DNA from 2 places in the Paenibacillus sp. UMB7766-LJ446 genome. Region 1 is predicted to be linked to the other one. Evidence: riboswitches for the same ligand, from Rfam matches in the RefSeq annotation. Region 1 holds a riboswitch; the other holds the start of a gene.
The links. Region 1 has a riboswitch for glycine ahead of gcvT (glycine cleavage system aminomethyltransferase GcvT). Riboswitches for the same ligand answer to the same signal wherever they lie in the genome.
Positions count from the first base shown of each region.

Region 1 (8,201 bases):
ACTGCGATGCTGGTCAGGATCTCCATATGTTCTCCGCCCTGAGCGGCGATACCAATCACCATATACGCTTTTTCTTCCCCAAAATCAACACCTTGCGGGAACTGAATAACCGATATACCTGTGGACAGGATGAATGATTTGGATTCCTTCGTGCCGTGTGGAATCGCCAGTCCGTTGCCCACATACGTGGAGACAATCTCTTCACGCTCCAGCATTTTGTCAATGTATTCTGCGGTGATATGTCCCGCGTCTTTCAAAATCTGACCTGCCATACGAATCGCTTCGTATTTGTCCTGAGCCGTTGCATTCATGATGACTTTATCTTTAGTTAACACACTCATGTTTGAATACCTCCAATTTCGGTTTTGCTGCGGTAAAATCCCGCAAGTTCTTGGGACAAGTAATGAATAAGGTCATCCCGGTTGCCTTTTTCAAGTAATGCAATCATTTCTTCCTGCAACAATAGCGCACTGATCTCACTCAGTACCTCCAAGCTTTCCTTCGATAACTGTCTCGGTCCAAGCATCAAGAGCACATGGCTGACACCTGCCGGGTCTTCCGGCGTGCGCAGAAGCGGCTCTGTTAGTTGGAAAAGCGTGATTGAAGGACTGTGAATGCCATCACTGCGTGTATGAAACAGCGCGAGGGAAGTCCCGGGAATTTTCTGGCTTCCAACCTCTTCACGCTCCTCCAGCAGCCTGGCAATCTCTTCTGGATTGTTCAACACACCAGATTGATGCAAAACGCTGCACATGGCGTAGGCCGTTTTGAAAAATCCGATCTCTTGATTATCCAGTGGGAACACCTGAAACTTGCCGATAATCTGTACAATTTCAATCAGGGTAGCTTCAAGCCCAACCGGATCGGTAAATCGTCCTGTTGCCCTTGACTCTGCTTCAGGTGGGGGACTATGTTCCCGTTGAAGCGTCGTTGTCCTGATGAAGTGCCTTAAACGTTCACTTTCTTCTGCCGTCAGTAGTGGGCTCACCTTGTAGTATTGATGTTTATCCATTGGCAGATCCACGGTAGAGAGAACCAAATCATATTCCGTCTTCGGTATACGTGCGGCTTCATACCATGACACGCTGTCCACAATCCGAATCTCGGGAATTTCCTTGGACAGACGGCTCGATAACATTCGTGAAGATCCGATTCCGCTGGTACAGACGACGACAGCCCTGATTTCTCGCTTCAGCACCCGCAGCCGTTCAATGGAAGCACCGAAGTGCATCACCAAAAATCCAATCTCCTCATCCGGCACATCCGTATTGGGCCAAGCCTCTCGCACCGCTTTCTTTACATCCTCAAATAATGATTCATAATCCTTGCGGATCTGCTGAAGCAATGGATTACGGATGAGCTGCCGTCCATCCATTCGTTCCAGCACCGGCTCCATGTGAGCAATTAGACCCTCACGCAGCAGCCGATCCTCATGGAACGAATAATGGGTATTCTCCTGCATTCGATCTGTGAGAGAACGAACCATATTGAGTAAGACCAGGTCGTCTATGGGCAGCAGACGTGAGGAATGAATCGATCGCTCGATTTCAATCAGCAGTCTGTGAAAATAAGCCTGCTCCTCGTCCACAAAATCAATTCCAAGCTGGGCAGACAGAACACCGCACAAACGGGAAGCCAAATATTCTGGTACCTTCCCCTTGTCGCCTTGCAGCGAATTTCCAACGTCTTTTTTATCCAGTTGAGAGCCCAGACCAATACCAAAGCCCTTACGGATACGCACAACCGCTACAGACATTTGAATCAGCAGCTTCATGTATTGACGCTCCGGAATATTTTCCAACCACTCAATATCTGGCTGCCACAACGCATTTTCGACCGTAAGTACATCCTCATGCCCAATCATTTCCAATAGTTTACTGTTTACTTTGGAGACGCCCTGCTCCGCTTGCCTACCGAACAAATCGGATTCATCCAGATATTCAAGAGCGAGCGCAGAAATAGCCATGCGATGAGCCCACTCGCTTCCATTGATCTTGACCCCATATCCGCGCCTGCGAACCAGCTTCAAGCCCGCCAGATGAATGCGTGGCTCCAGATCGTCCAGATCATTGCTCGCAGTAGACACGGTTACCTTCAGATCTGAGGCCAGCGCAAGCAGCTTCACAGGCTCGGACTCATCCAGCAAAATACAAAGCATGAAGAGTTTACGCTCTTCGGGCGTAAACTCTACATATTCGTTAAGCTCAAGTTGTTGGCGCAATACGGCCAAATCATCGGAACCGGGATCAATTCGAACCCCGGTTCCCGATTTTTTTTCCAATCTCATGCCAAGGGGCTCAAGCCATTGTTCAATCATCTGCAGCTCCCGATGCACAGTACGGGTGCTTACTTTGACCGCAACAGCTATTTCGCCAGCAGTTACCTCATGCGGATGCTCCAGCAGGAACTCCACGATCTCACGCTGTCTCCTTGTAATATTACTCATCAGGAATCGGATTTGAGGCGCTCCACCAGTGCCTCATATTCAGGACTCTTCAGGAAGTTATCGATGGAAATATGCTCTGCATTTGGAGCCACGGATTTGGCCCGGTCTGTCAATGTTTTCTGAGTGATGACGATGTCGGCATCTTGCGGAATCTCACTGATCGCCGTGTTCGTTACAGCGACATCCACACCGGCTGCCTTCATTTTCTTCCGCAGAATCGATGCACCCATGGCACTCGAACCCATTCCTGCATCACAGGAGAAGACAATTTTGTTTATGTCCGTTTTTACGGCCGCAGAAGCAATATCAGCCGCACGGTCAGCTTCCCGATTGTCTTTATCAACGGTGAGGTTACCCGTTTTGCCCTGATTTTTCATGTCTTTCATACGACTGGATGCAGTATCCAGATCTTCGTCATCCTTCTGTTTACCTGTTTTGAGCAGCACAGATGCCACAAGGAAGGAGATGATCGCAGCTACGGCTACCCCTGCAAACATGCCAAGATATCCACCCTTAGGTGTTAACAAAGAGTAAGCAATGATACTACCCGGTGACGGTGCTGAAACCAAACCAGCTCCTGTCAGCATAAAAGTCAATGTACCCGCTACACCACCAGCCATCGCAGCCAGAATCAGTATCGGTCTCATCAGAATGTAAGGGAAATAAATCTCGTGAATCCCGCCAAAGAAATGGATAATTACAGCACCTGGAGCGGAAGATTTGGCTGATCCCCGACCAAAGAAGCAATAGGCCAGCAAAATACCAAGTCCAGGTCCTGGATTGGATTCAAGCATGAATAATACCGATTGTCCCAGTTCTCTTGCCTGATCCGTACCAATCGGTGTCAGAATCCCATGGTTGATGGCATTGTTCAGGAATAATACTTTTCCTGGCTCAATGATCAAGTTGACCAGCGGGAGAAGACCAGCATTCATCAAGGTTTCTACCCCAGCCGATAACACCTTGCTAATCGCTTCAACGAAAGGCCCGATGCCTTTAAGGGCTAGAAGGGCCAAAATCCCACCAATAATACCAGCGGAGAAGTTGTTAACGAGCATCTCAAACCCGGATTTGATTTTGCCATCGACAGCCTTGTCAAATTTCTTAATGACCCAGGCTCCCAATGGTCCGGCAATCATTGCACCTAGAAACATGGGGATGTCACTGCCGACAATAACCCCGATGGTCATAATCGCACCGACTACACCACCACGTTGGCCGTGTACCATGGTACCGCCTGTGTAACCGATAAGTAAAGGCAGCAAATATTTGATCATTGGATCAACCAACAATGCAAAATCTGCGTTAGGGAACCATCCTTTTGGAATGAACAATGCCGTAATTAAACCCCAGGCGATAAATGCACCCATGTTCGGCATAACCATACCGCTCAGGAAACGTCCAAACTTCTGAACGCCGACCCGTATTCCTCCGCTTTTTCCGGACTTTGCGTCCACTGAACTCATACTGAAAACCTCCTCAACATATTAAACCTTAATTCCACTGAATTTTGACACGATGATCCAGACGAACGAAGGTACAAATCTGTAATAAATCTTAATTTCACAACCATATCGTAAATGAAAACGGTATCTTCTACAACGAAATGAAAACCTACTTCCGTCATGAACGTTGATGACAAGATTTAAATTTGAAGGATTGTCCCATTTTGAACCTTGTATAAGGAATGGAACCTGTTATTCCCTTTCCTGTATCATACCCACGAATTACCCCATTTTAATGACAAATAAAATTGTAAATTTATTCAATTTTAATGAGCAGTTTCTATCTCATTCAGGATTGATGATGAAACACGTTAGGGTGTTATTCATTTCATTCAAATAATCTGAAATACTCTAATAACAACGGCAAAAAGCGCAATTGCTCAGCCCGTTACAGGTGAGACAATTGCGCCTAAGTATTCTCCGGATTAGCAGGATTACCATCCGGATCTATAATCAATCGATTCATTCTTTTTAAGTTAAACGGCATTTGGCCTGAGGCTGAAATTCAGTCTCCAGCGGAAAATGCAACCCTAGTTTTATTCCGTATGTTTACGATACGCATCCGCGTTCATCAATGTGGACAATGCCGCTGTCAGATCGCCCTCAACACGGATTTCGATCATCCAGCCTTCTTCATATGGAGAGTTATTAACTAGCTCCGGGGAATCTTGCAATGCCTCATTTACAGCAACAATTGTTCCACTTACAGGAGAAAACAAATCCGAAACGGTTTTGACGGATTCAATTGTTCCAATGCTGTCTTCCGCCTTTACATCCGATTCTAGGTCAGGCAATTCTACAAACACAATGTCACCCAGCTGATGCTGCGCGAATTCGGTAATGCCAATACGTACGGTATCCTCCCCTACGGTCTGCACCCATTCGTGCTCTTCACTGTACAGGAAATCACTTTTCAATTCGCTCATCGATATCCGCCTCGCTTTTCATTAAATGAGTGCATGCGCTTCTTTGACCTTAACCTTTTTCCCAAAACATAGCGTATGATATTTTAGAATCAAATGTCAAGATACCTTACAATTTATTTGATTTTCTTCCTTATATGCCTGTAACTCTATTGGACTCTCTCTACATATAATGGTGAATATTAGAAAAGTAAGCGTACTCTTTAAAAATATACGAACATTATAGAATTATCTTGAAATATCATTCGGATTTTTTGTTGATTTCTATGATATCGTTCTTGACATCAATAGTCGATTCAGGCTTTAATGAGAGTAGTAAATATGTTTATTGGTCTATGCAATACCCGCGGATGAATGTAAAGGGAGAGATTACCCTTGACACCCGAATCAGGGTGCACATGCGGTAACGCCGAAGGAGTAAACCACCGACAAGCGGGAGGTGAATCTCTCAGGCAAAAGGACTTTTACGGGACGCAACTCTGGAGAGCATCTATTCGCCCTGTGTGGGCGTTATGATCACCCAAGGGGAAACCTGCTGCATCATGCGGCGGGGTAACTCTCAGGTACCAAGGACAGAGCCTAAGAATACAGCGTGCTTCTGGCATGCCGGTTCTTTGGCCTGTCCTTTTCCTTTTTCCCAAAAAAACGAAAACAGGTTATAGAGCGGCGCTGCCTATAGCGTCCTTACCTTACTTTTATAATTAATTGTTGATGACAGATTCATTGATCCACGGTTATACACTCGGCCGGTTGACGGCCCATGACGAGGTGATTGGATGTCCGATTTGCTTAGAACCCCACTCTTTCCACTCTATCAGCAGTATGAAGGCGTACGATGCATTGATTTTGGTGGCTGGGAGCTCCCGGTACAATTCAGCGGAATTCAGAAAGAGCATGAAGCGGTGCGAGAACGTGCCGGATTATTTGATGTATCCCACATGGGTGAATTCACCGTACAAGGTGAACACGCGGAAGCTTTTTTACAGCACATGACGACCAATGATGTAACAACACTCGTTCCCGGTCAGGCTCAATACACGTTAATGTGTTATCCGGATGGCGGCGTGGTCGATGATCTGTTGATCTATAAACTGAAAGACCAGCATTATATGCTGGTGGTTAATGCCTCCAACATCGGCAAGGACTGGTCATGGCTGCAGCAGCACATGTCGCCAGGCGTAACGATGACGAATGATTCCGAACAAACGGCGCTGCTTGCCCTGCAAGGTCCACTTGCTGTGGATATTCTCGCAAAGGTGACAGACACTGATGTGTCTTTGATTGAGCCTTTCCGTTTTGTACCTAATGCGAAGGTATGTGGCGTTACATTGCTGTTATCCCGCACCGGATATACGGGTGAAGACGGATTTGAGCTCTATGTTCCTGCCGAACAGGCCGCTGTAGTCTGGAACGGATTGATGCAGGCGGGAGAAGGTTACGGACTCGTTCCGACCGGACTGGGTGCCCGGGATACGCTGCGCTTTGAAGCCAAGCTTCCCCTGTATGGACAGGAACTGTCTGCAACCATCTCGCCGCTGGAGGCTGGCGTTGGCATGTTTGTGAAGCTGAATGCCGGGCCGTTTATCGGACATGAAGCCTTGTTGCAGCAAAAAAATGATGGACCTGCCCGCAAGCTGGTCGGCATCGAAGTGCTGGAGCGCGGTATTCCCCGCCCCCATTATCCGATATACGCCGAAGGCGTACAGATTGGTGAAGTAACCACAGGAACCCAATCGCCTACGTTGAAACGCAATCTGGGGCTGGCCTTGATTGACAGCAAATATGCTGCATTGGGTACCCCGCTGGAGATTGAGATTCGTGGCAAGAAACTGAAAGCTGAGGTCGTGAAGACCCCTTTTCATAAACGGACACGTGCGCCAAAGACACCTACTCAAGGAGCTGATCAAGCATGAGCAAGCACCGCTACATTCCCATGACCGAGCAGGATCAGAGTGCCATGCTGGCAACCATCGGTGTGGAAACAATTGAGGATCTGTTCCATGACATTCCACAGGAGATTCGCTATCAGGGTGAACTGCCTGTTTCCTCCAAACTGGATGAATATGCACTCACACGTCATATGTCAAAGCAAGCGGGAGCCAATGCCAACTTCGAGACACACGCCAGTTTCCTGGGTGCAGGCATTTATGATCACCACGTTCCTTCAGTCATTAATCATGTCATCTCCCGTTCCGAGTTTTATACAGCCTATACACCTTATCAACCCGAGATCAGCCAGGGAGAATTACAGGCGATTTTCGAGTTTCAATCCTACATCTGTGAGTTAACAGGCATGGCTGTAGCCAATGCCAGCATGTACGATGGTGCGACTGCATTCGCGGAAGCAGGCAATCTGGCGGCAGCAGCAACCCGTCGCAAACAGCTGATTGTGTCACGTACCGTGCATCCCGAATCCCGTCAGGTATTGCAAGCTTATGCACATGGCCTCAATCTGGAGATCGTTGAGATTGGGTATCAAAATGGTGTAACAGACTGGGATGCCCTGAAAGCCGCTGTGTCCGATGACACCGCAGCCGTCATGATCCAGAGCCCGAACTTCTTCGGCGCCGTGGAAAATGTAAAACAGGCCGCAGATCTTGCGCATGCGCACAAAAGCCTGCTCGTGGTCAGCGCCAACCCGCTATCGCTGGGTCTGCTGGAAGCCCCAGGCAAGCTGGGTGCTGACATCGTCGTTGGCGACGCACAGCCCCTTGGTATCGCCGCTTCACTTGGCGGCCCAACATGCGGATATTTCGCCGTATCCCAGGCTCATATGCGCCGGATTCCTGGCCGAATTGTAGGCCAGACAACGGACCGCAACGGCAAGCGTGGTTTTGTACTCACGCTGCAAGCACGTGAACAGCATATTCGTCGTGAAAAGGCGACGTCCAACATCTGTTCCAACCAGGCTTTGCTCGCGCTGAGTGCCTCTGTCTATATGTCCATCATGGGTAAACAAGGTATGATCGATGTCGCTGATTTGAATTTGCAAAAGAGCCATTATGCCCTTAACACACTTACCGCAATTCCAGGGGTCTCTCTTACGTTTACTGCACCAACGTTTAATGAGTTTGTTATCCAACTGCCTGAAGCAACAAATGTGGATGCCCTGCAACTGAAATTACTCGATGCCGGCTTCATTGGCGGGTATGAACTTGGAAGAGAGTATTCCGAGCTCGCCGGACATATGCTCATTGCCGTTACCGAACGACGCAGCAAGGAAGAGATAGACGAATTCGCACGTGTATTGGAGGGATCGCTGTGACTCAGGAAACGACAACAAAGACAACTTCAGGAACAGGACAACCGGAAACAGTAACCTCAGTC
Region 1 is NZ_JASOYM010000009.1:173,320-181,520, forward strand. Features, by position in the region: gene QP794_RS21720 (PTS mannitol transporter subunit IIA) at 1-341, opposite strand, end outside; gene QP794_RS21725 (BglG family transcription antiterminator) at 338-2,446, opposite strand; gene QP794_RS21730 (PTS mannitol transporter subunit IIBC) at 2,446-3,912, opposite strand; gene gcvH (glycine cleavage system protein GcvH) at 4,488-4,877, opposite strand; glycine riboswitch at 5,225-5,348, shown strand; glycine riboswitch at 5,352-5,452, shown strand; gene gcvT (glycine cleavage system aminomethyltransferase GcvT) at 5,651-6,787, shown strand; gene gcvPA (aminomethyl-transferring glycine dehydrogenase subunit GcvPA) at 6,784-8,139, shown strand.

Region 2 (8,201 bases), on a different contig from region 1:
GAAAAAAGAGTAGCTTCGAAGATTCCGTCTGGTGGCTGGAAGCATGCCGGATTGCTGCTTGGCGGCGTGGGCATATCCAATCTGGGTGATTTCATATATATTGTGGCGATTAACCTGATGGTGTTGAATATGACACAGTCCCCGGCGGCAGTCGCAGGATTGTGGATTATCTCGCCGATTGCGTCGGTGTGCACGAAGATATGGTCAGGCAGTCTGATCGATCGCTATGATCAGCGACAGTTGATGATTGGTGCCGACATGCTGCGGGCATTGTTGGTAGCGATGCTGCCCCTGATGTCCAGCCTATGGATGATGTATACAGTGATGTTTCTGATCAGTATGTCTTCCTCCATATTTGTCCCTTCCTCTCAGGTGTACATTACCCGGCTGGTACCTGCTGAACGGCGCAAGCGCTTCAACTCCTTGCAAGCCTTAATCAGCTCAGGTGCATTTATTACCGGCCCGGCAGTCGCGGGAGTGATGCTGATTTATTTATCTCCGGCTGCAGCCATTTATGCCAATGCGGTTTCCTTTGCTGCTTCTGCTGTGATTCTATTGTTTCTTCCCAAATTGGGCATTGGAGAACAGAATCAAGGGACGGGAAACAGGCTGACACCTCGGTTGATTGCCCAGGATTGGAGGGCTGTACTGAGCTTTAGCCGGAAGTCGAGCTACGTGGTCGGTATATATGCCCTGTTTCAGATCATTCTGGTGGTCGGCATGTCGCTCGATGCCCAGGAAGTAGTGTTTATCCGTCAGGTGATGAACCTGCCTGAATCGCAGTACGGAGCTTTGATGAGTATCACTGGGATTGGTTATTTGGCAGGTTCCATGCTGGTTTGGCTGTTCGCCAAACATGTGCCGATCCGTCACATGATGGGTGGCGGTGTGCTTCTGGTCGCACTGGGTTATTTACTGTTCGCCCGTTCGTTCTCGTTTGAACTGGCGGCGTTTGCTTTTATTCTGCTCGGTCTGTGCTCGGCACTGGCGAATACGGGCCTGGTTACCTTTTATCAAAATAATATCCCTGTCGATCTGATGGGCCGAGTGAGCAGTATACTTGGACTGGGGTTAAGCGTGCTGCAGGTGGTTTCCATTTTGGTTGCAGGCGTGGTGGCAGAGCAGTTGTCACTTCGTATGGTATATACGGTTGTATCTGGAGTGATGGTGCTTGCAGCGTTGGGATTGTGGGTGACGAGCATGTTTCCTTCCCGAAGCAGGTATTATGATGAACCGGCGAAGCCCAAGGCGATGGTGGGGTGACAGGCAGAAATACGGTAATTCTAGTACAGAATAATGGTTGCCTGAATACCCGAACCGTTCTGTGGATCTTAACATAGATAGTACTAACCACGGATATTGCTCATAGAAAACAAACAAATGTATACGCTTTCTAAATGAAACGCATTAACACATTCATGTGATAAAAGTTTACAAATCGTTGGTTCATCCTGTTTATAAAATGGAAAAAAGTAAATATTCACAAAGAAATCGTTAAGTTTGTTGACACTGATCTTCCGGTCGATTAATCTTAATGAGAAAGTAATAAAAACTTCAATTATCGTTCTGGTACACGATCAGAATGGTTCCATACAAGCGAATGATAGCGAGCGGGAGAGTCCTGGGCATGCCAAGTAAAAAGGCAGCTGTCGGGCACCGAAGGAGCAAGCTGCTACGCACCCGGCGCAGTGGTTAATCTCTCAGGTAAATGTACCATCGTTGGACGCAACTCTGGAGAGTGCGCGATATGCGCCACCCAAGGGGTATATGGTCAAGCAGCACGGTGTGCAGGGGACATTACCTGTGAATACAGGGCATGCATCAATTCGCCGCGCTTCTTATCATGAAACTCTCAGGTATCGAGGACAGAGAGAGGGCCTTAAGGCCTTCTTCTGTCCTTTTTTCATGTCATCATTCAGTAATAAAGGGACATTATGGGTGTAGGTCTGGATGAAAATGACGATTATAAATGGAGGGTTTGCGATGCGTTTTAAAGACGTTTTTTCAATTATTGGTCCGTCCATGACAGGTCCATCAAGTTCACATACGGCTGGAGCAGCAAGATTGGGTCGAATTGCCCGTCAGTGGTTGGGGTGCACGCCTGAACGTGCCCGATTAACGCTGTACGGCTCCTTCGCCGATACGTATCAGGGGCATGGTACGGATCTGGCTTTGATCGGTGGCCTGCTTGATTATGTGACGGATGATCCACGGATTCCGGATGCTGAGCAATATGCAGAGGAAGCGGGTATGGAGGTAGAGTTTTTTACAAGTGGTCTGCCTGCTCCTCATCCTAATACGGTCAAAATTGAGCTGTGGCACGGAGACCGCGAGTGTTCACTAATCGGTGCTTCCATTGGTGGTGGTAGTGTATCGGTACATGCATTGAATGATTTTCGTGTACAGATCAGCGGAGAGTTTCCAACACTTGTGCTGCGCCATTCGGACAAAGCAGGGGTGCTCGCCTCCGTAACCTCCACAATCAGTTCGTCAGGTGTGAACATCGGGTACATGCAAGTGGATCGGAAAGCCCGGGATGGTGAAGCACTGACAGCGATGGAGATGGATGGTGTGCCGAATCCTGAGATGTTAAACCGTCTGCGGTCGCTGGATCATATGCTGGACATTCGCGTGATTGATTTGAAGAGAGGGGTCGAGCCGGATGCGGTTTAAACATCTACATGAACTGAATACCATCTGTACAGCAGAGTCCAAAACCATTGCCGAGCTGATGATCGAAGAGCAGGTTCAGGAGACGAATATCCCGAAAGCGGATGTTGTGCGGCAGATGTCGGATTACTATCAGGTGATGAAGGAAGCTGTGCACAAAGGGCTGACAGAAGATACGACATCACGCAGCGGCTTGACTGGCGGAGACGGTAAAAAAATGGCCGAGTACATTCGTAAAGGCGAGACTTGCTCTGGAGATGCCTCTGCACTAGCCATGGCGTATGCACTATGTGTATCAGAAGTGAATGCATCCATGGGCCGGATCGTAGCGACACCGACTGCCGGTTCTTGCGGCATCATTCCAGGTGTATTTATCAGCTCCCAGGAGCGTTTTGGCTGGAGTGACGAGCATCTGGTGAACGGTCTGTTCTGTGCGGGAGCGATCGGTTATGTCATTGCCAACAATTCATTTATTTCCGGTGCCGAGGGCGGCTGTCAGGCTGAAGTGGGTTCTGCCATCGGCATGGCCGCTGGAGCGATGGTGGAGCTGCGTGGAGGGACGCCGGAGCAAGTGGTTCATGCAGTAGGTCTTGCGTTAAAAAACACATTGGGCCTTATCTGCGATCCCGTCGCAGGCCTCGTGGAAATTCCGTGCATCATCCGTAACGGACTGGGTGCCGTAACCGCGTTGGCTGCGGCCGACATGGCGCTGGCCGGGGTACGAAGTGCCATTCCGTCAGACGAAGTCATTGATGTCATGCTGGAAGTAGGCAGTGCCATGCCAAGCAGGCACCGTGAAACGGCTCAAGGTGGGCTGGCTCAAACACCAACGGGACGGAAAATGATGGAGAAGCTCGCCAAACCGAAGGCAAAGCGTGCAGAGCCTGAGGTTGAAGCGGAGTCTGAGTCCCCTGCTGAAAACAAACCTGAACCCAAGGCATGACAACCATGAACGAACATGAACTGAATTAACTCGGAGTCTGGATCATAAACGTCGATGCTGCTCCCATCTTGATATGAAAGTCGATACGAATTCTTCCTGATGAAGAGGCGTATCGGCTTTTTTTGCTGTTCGAACAAAGAAAAAAATAAATGGGTATTGACGTTTATATATCGATTAGATATATTATTAACTGACATATATCAATATGATATATAAAAAGCTGAGATAACGTAATACAACCTAAGGAGATGAATAAGATGAAACGTGTTTTTCAAACGAGTCTTCTGTTTATGAAAAATGGAGCTACGATTGTCGGCTTGATTACGGCCGTATTATTCCAGGTTTTTTTTAATACCATCTGGCTTAGTGGGTATGATCAGGTTAATGCACGGATGACTCAGCTTGCGGTGACCATTGTGAATGAAGATGGGGCTGAGGCTGAGCCTGTAGCAAAGTCTCTTGCAGCGGGACTTGGTTTTGTGATCAAACCATCCGCATCGATGGAAGAAGCCAGACAGCTGTTAACCGACCGGGATGTATACATGATTATTGAGATTCCATCGGGTTTCATGCAGCAGGCGGGAGATTTATCGCAACCGGTGAAGGTGAAGTATGTGATGAATGAATCCAACGTAGCTACCGTGAAAAGTGTGATGCAGAACGTATCCGCACAAGTTACAGCGACGTTGAATCGTGAAGTACAGCAAAATGGCATTCGTGGAGTGCTGGATCAATCGGGTATGACTGCCGATCAGGCCAATGCGCTGGCGCTGGGGTTATCTTCCCGGGTGGAGGCAGAGGTGGAAATGCTGAACCCAGTTCAAAACTTTGCCTTTTCGATGGTGCCGATGCTGATTGTGACGGCTACGTTTACAGGTGCGATGCTGCTTGGCATGAATCTGCAAAAAGTTTCTGGAGAACTAAGTAGCAAGGCGGGGAAATGGGAGCGCTTCTGGGCACGCAATATCATCAACCTGGGTGCTGCATTTATCGTATCGCTCGTTGGAGCCGGGATGATGCATGTTATGGGTGTATCAGCAGCGGATGGATGGTGGATGTTATGGCTATTTCAGTTGTTGATTACTTTATCTTTTCTATTCGTGGCGCAATTGAGCTTGTTGCTGCTTGGAAATGCGGGGGCATGGTTAAACAGTGCTTTACTGCCTCTGCTGATGTTGTCATCGGGCGCAACCATTCCGCGTGATGTCATGTCTGATTTCTATCAACAGATCGGTAATTATCTACCGGCAACCTATGCAGTGGAGGGCATGATGAATCTGGTGCTTGGCGGCAGCGGGATTAGTCATGATGTTCTGCTTCTGGTGGTGATTGGAGCAGCGACGCTGGTTCTGGGAGCTCTGTGCACATGGATCAAACGCTCAGGTCCTGCACAATCCGGCATTCCTTTAGAATCCAAAGCTGCTGCTGCCCCTGCCGCTCTGGCTGGGAACCTGACTTCGCCTGACCATGGATGACAAACATTCTTCATCCCTTGGGAACTCAATCGCAGATGCCTGCTGATGTTGAACGTATAAGGGAGGATGTGATACGTTAAGAGGAATTGGAAAGGAGCGGTACACCGATGAACACACAGCATGTCATCCTCGGAATACTGCACAATCAGCCATGTTCCGGATATGAGATCAAGCAGTACTTTGAACAATATTTTTCGTTTTTCTTCGATGCGAGCTTTGGCACCATTTATCCCACACTCGCGAAGATGGAAAAGTCAGGGTTGTTGACCAAGGAATCCGTAAGACAAGAAGGGAAACCTGACAAAAATGTGTATACATTAACACCGGAAGGTTCTACGGAGTTCAGTACCTATTTGATGAGTCCCCTGGAAGCCGAAGTGTTCCGTTCTGATTTTCTGATGCGTCTGTATTTCGGAGAGCTGGCAGATGAAGATACCGTCACAGGGTGGGTCCGGGCGGAGCTGAATCGTAAAGAATTGCTGTATGCCGAGCTGCAGCGCCAGATGAAGCAACTTGGAGAACAAATATCGCCTTCACAGCGTTTATGTATGCAAGTAGGACTTGTGCAATATGAGGCCACGATTCAATTGCTCAAGCAGCAGTTATCCACGCCACAGTAAATTTCATTCGTAATCGTGAAATGAATTGATCGGATCATCCATCCATAACGCAGAACAAGCGCTCTACAGAACCATCACAGGTCTGCGAGCGCTTATTTGCGTTGCTCTCAATGTAGCAAATTCCAAGCCCATAACAACATCAAGCTGCTACACGATATCTGTGCTGAGTACAGCATATCCATATGCGGGCAGCTCAACGGCCAGGATTCCCTTTTCCTTGGCTGTTCGATAATTCTCCCCAAATAACTCCGTCCAATCCCCGGCGCCCGCCTCCAGCTCGACGATAGCCGTTTCTTCCGAACGATTGAACAGGATCAGAATTCGTTCCTTATCATCCTGTCGTTCCATTACAAGCTGGCTTCCGCCTTCACGGGCTTGCAGGAAACGTATGCTGCCTTCCGCACGCAGGGCAGGATGGGCATGGCGAATTGCAATCAGCTTCTGATAAAAGGTGAACAGCTCGCGATCCTGCTTTGCCTCATCCCACTCCATGCATTTTCGACAACCGGGATCTTGATCGCCGTCCAGTCCAATCTCGTCCCCATAATAGATGCACGGGGCACCCATATAACTGAATTGGAACAGCGCAGCCAGTTTCATCTTCCGCTGGTCGCCCTCACATAAGGTGAGCAGTCGTGGTGTATCATGACTGTCCAGCAGATTGAACGCCACTTCGCTGGCTTGCAGCGGATAGCGGGATAGCTGTCGACCGATGGAGTTCGCGAATTGGTCAGCGTACATGTCACCTTTTACAAAAAAACGATTCACGGCTTCCGTAAACGGATAGTTCATCGAGGCATCGAACTGGTCGCCTTGCAGCCAGGAGGAGGACTCATTCCATACCTCACCCAAGATATAGGCATCCGGATTTGCAGCCTTGACCACCTTGCGGAAATCTTGCCAGAATGCATTATCCACTTCATCCGCGACATCCAGCCGCCAGCCATCCGTGCCTACTTCCTTGATCCAGTACTCGGCGACCTCCAGCAGATACGCCTTCACTTCAGGATTTTCCGTATTCAGCTTCGGCATATGAGCCTCGAAGCCAAATGTTTCATAGGTAGGAATGCCATCCTTCACATCCAGCGGGAATTCATGCACATGGAACCAATCCTTATATTTGGACTTCTCCCCGTACTTTTGCACATCGACAAACGGCGCAAACGTCTTCCCGGAATGATTGAACACCGCATCCAGCAACACCCGGATTCCGCGTTTATGGCATAGTTCAACTAGCCTTTTGACCGTATCTGCATCTCCAAAATGCCGATCTACTCGCAGGTAATCTTCGGTATCGTACTTATGATTGGTCGTTGCCTCGAAGATGGGTGTGAAATAAATGGCGTTAATGCCCAACTCTTCAAGGTAATCGAGATGGTCGATGACGCCCTGAAGATCACCGCCAAAGAAGTTAAACGGGGTTGGCTCGCCACCCCAGGGTTCCACATGTTCAGGATCGAGCTCCGGGTTGCCATTGGCAAAGCGTTCAGGGAAGATCTGATAGAAAATCGCATCCTTTACCCATGCAGGCGGTGTGAATACAGCTCCAGGATGGATGTACGGAAACTGGAACATTTGACCGGGATCGTCGGGTTCATGCTCCTGGAAATCCGTTTCGGTCATCCAAATCTGTTCGGAACCATTTTTCAGCAAAAAAGAATACTTCAGCCGATGATACGGAGGCTTTACTTCCCCCTCATAGTAATCGAACATGGAATCGGATGTGAATTTGGTTAAAGGAATCAACTCTTTGGTACGTTCCCAAGCGTATTTGTCCCCGGTCAGGGCATGTACCTCGGTGAGATCATTCTTTTTGGCACGCAGACGCAGACGAATGGTATCCTTATCGTAGGCGTAGGCCCAATTCCGTTTCGGTTGATGATAGATGGCTTCCAGCAGCATGTTGAATTTCCTCCCGTCGTATACAATATGTAGTATGTCAGTAAGTCCCAGCATTCGATGCATGAATTATGCGAAGCGGTTGATTAAGGTATAATTTAAAATAAAGGACATCCAAAGTTGTATGCTAATCAGCTCGTACATTTTATACAAACAATATACTTGATTATGTTTCAGATATTATTAACCCAAAGGGTGCAGAAAGGAAACGAATACGCGCATGAAAACGAAGTTGTTATATATTGAAGACGATACCGAAATTGCCACATGGGTCAGGGATGACCTGGAGGAGCGAGGTTATGAAGTGGTATGGCTCGCAAGTGGCGAAGGCGCGGCTGAAGCAGCCGGGGGCTGCTCGTTGATTATTCTGGATGTCATGCTGCCGGGATTGGACGGATTTACGGTGGGTCAGCGACTCAAAAAGGAACATCCTACCGTTCCCGTTGTGATGCTCTCAGCCAGGACGTCCATTGATGACAAGCTGCATGGGCTTGATTTTGCTGATGATTATGTAACCAAGCCGTTCCATCCGGATGAACTTGCTGCGCGGATTGAAGTCCAGCTTCGGAAGGCAGGGACTGCGATCTCAGCCGA
Region 2 is NZ_JASOYM010000010.1:153,133-161,333, forward strand. Features, by position in the region: gene QP794_RS22890 (MFS transporter) at 1-1,263, shown strand, start outside; glycine riboswitch at 1,602-1,725, shown strand; glycine riboswitch at 1,730-1,871, shown strand; gene sdaAB (L-serine ammonia-lyase, iron-sulfur-dependent subunit beta) at 1,984-2,673, shown strand; gene sdaAA (L-serine ammonia-lyase, iron-sulfur-dependent, subunit alpha) at 2,663-3,613, shown strand; gene QP794_RS22905 (YhgE/Pip domain-containing protein) at 3,871-5,088, shown strand; gene QP794_RS22910 (PadR family transcriptional regulator) at 5,196-5,708, shown strand; gene QP794_RS22915 (alpha-glycosidase) at 5,856-7,610, opposite strand; gene QP794_RS22920 (response regulator transcription factor) at 7,828-8,201, shown strand, end outside.
Region 2: another riboswitch for glycine. It lies ahead of sdaAB (L-serine ammonia-lyase, iron-sulfur-dependent subunit beta); the one in region 1 lies ahead of gcvT (glycine cleavage system aminomethyltransferase GcvT).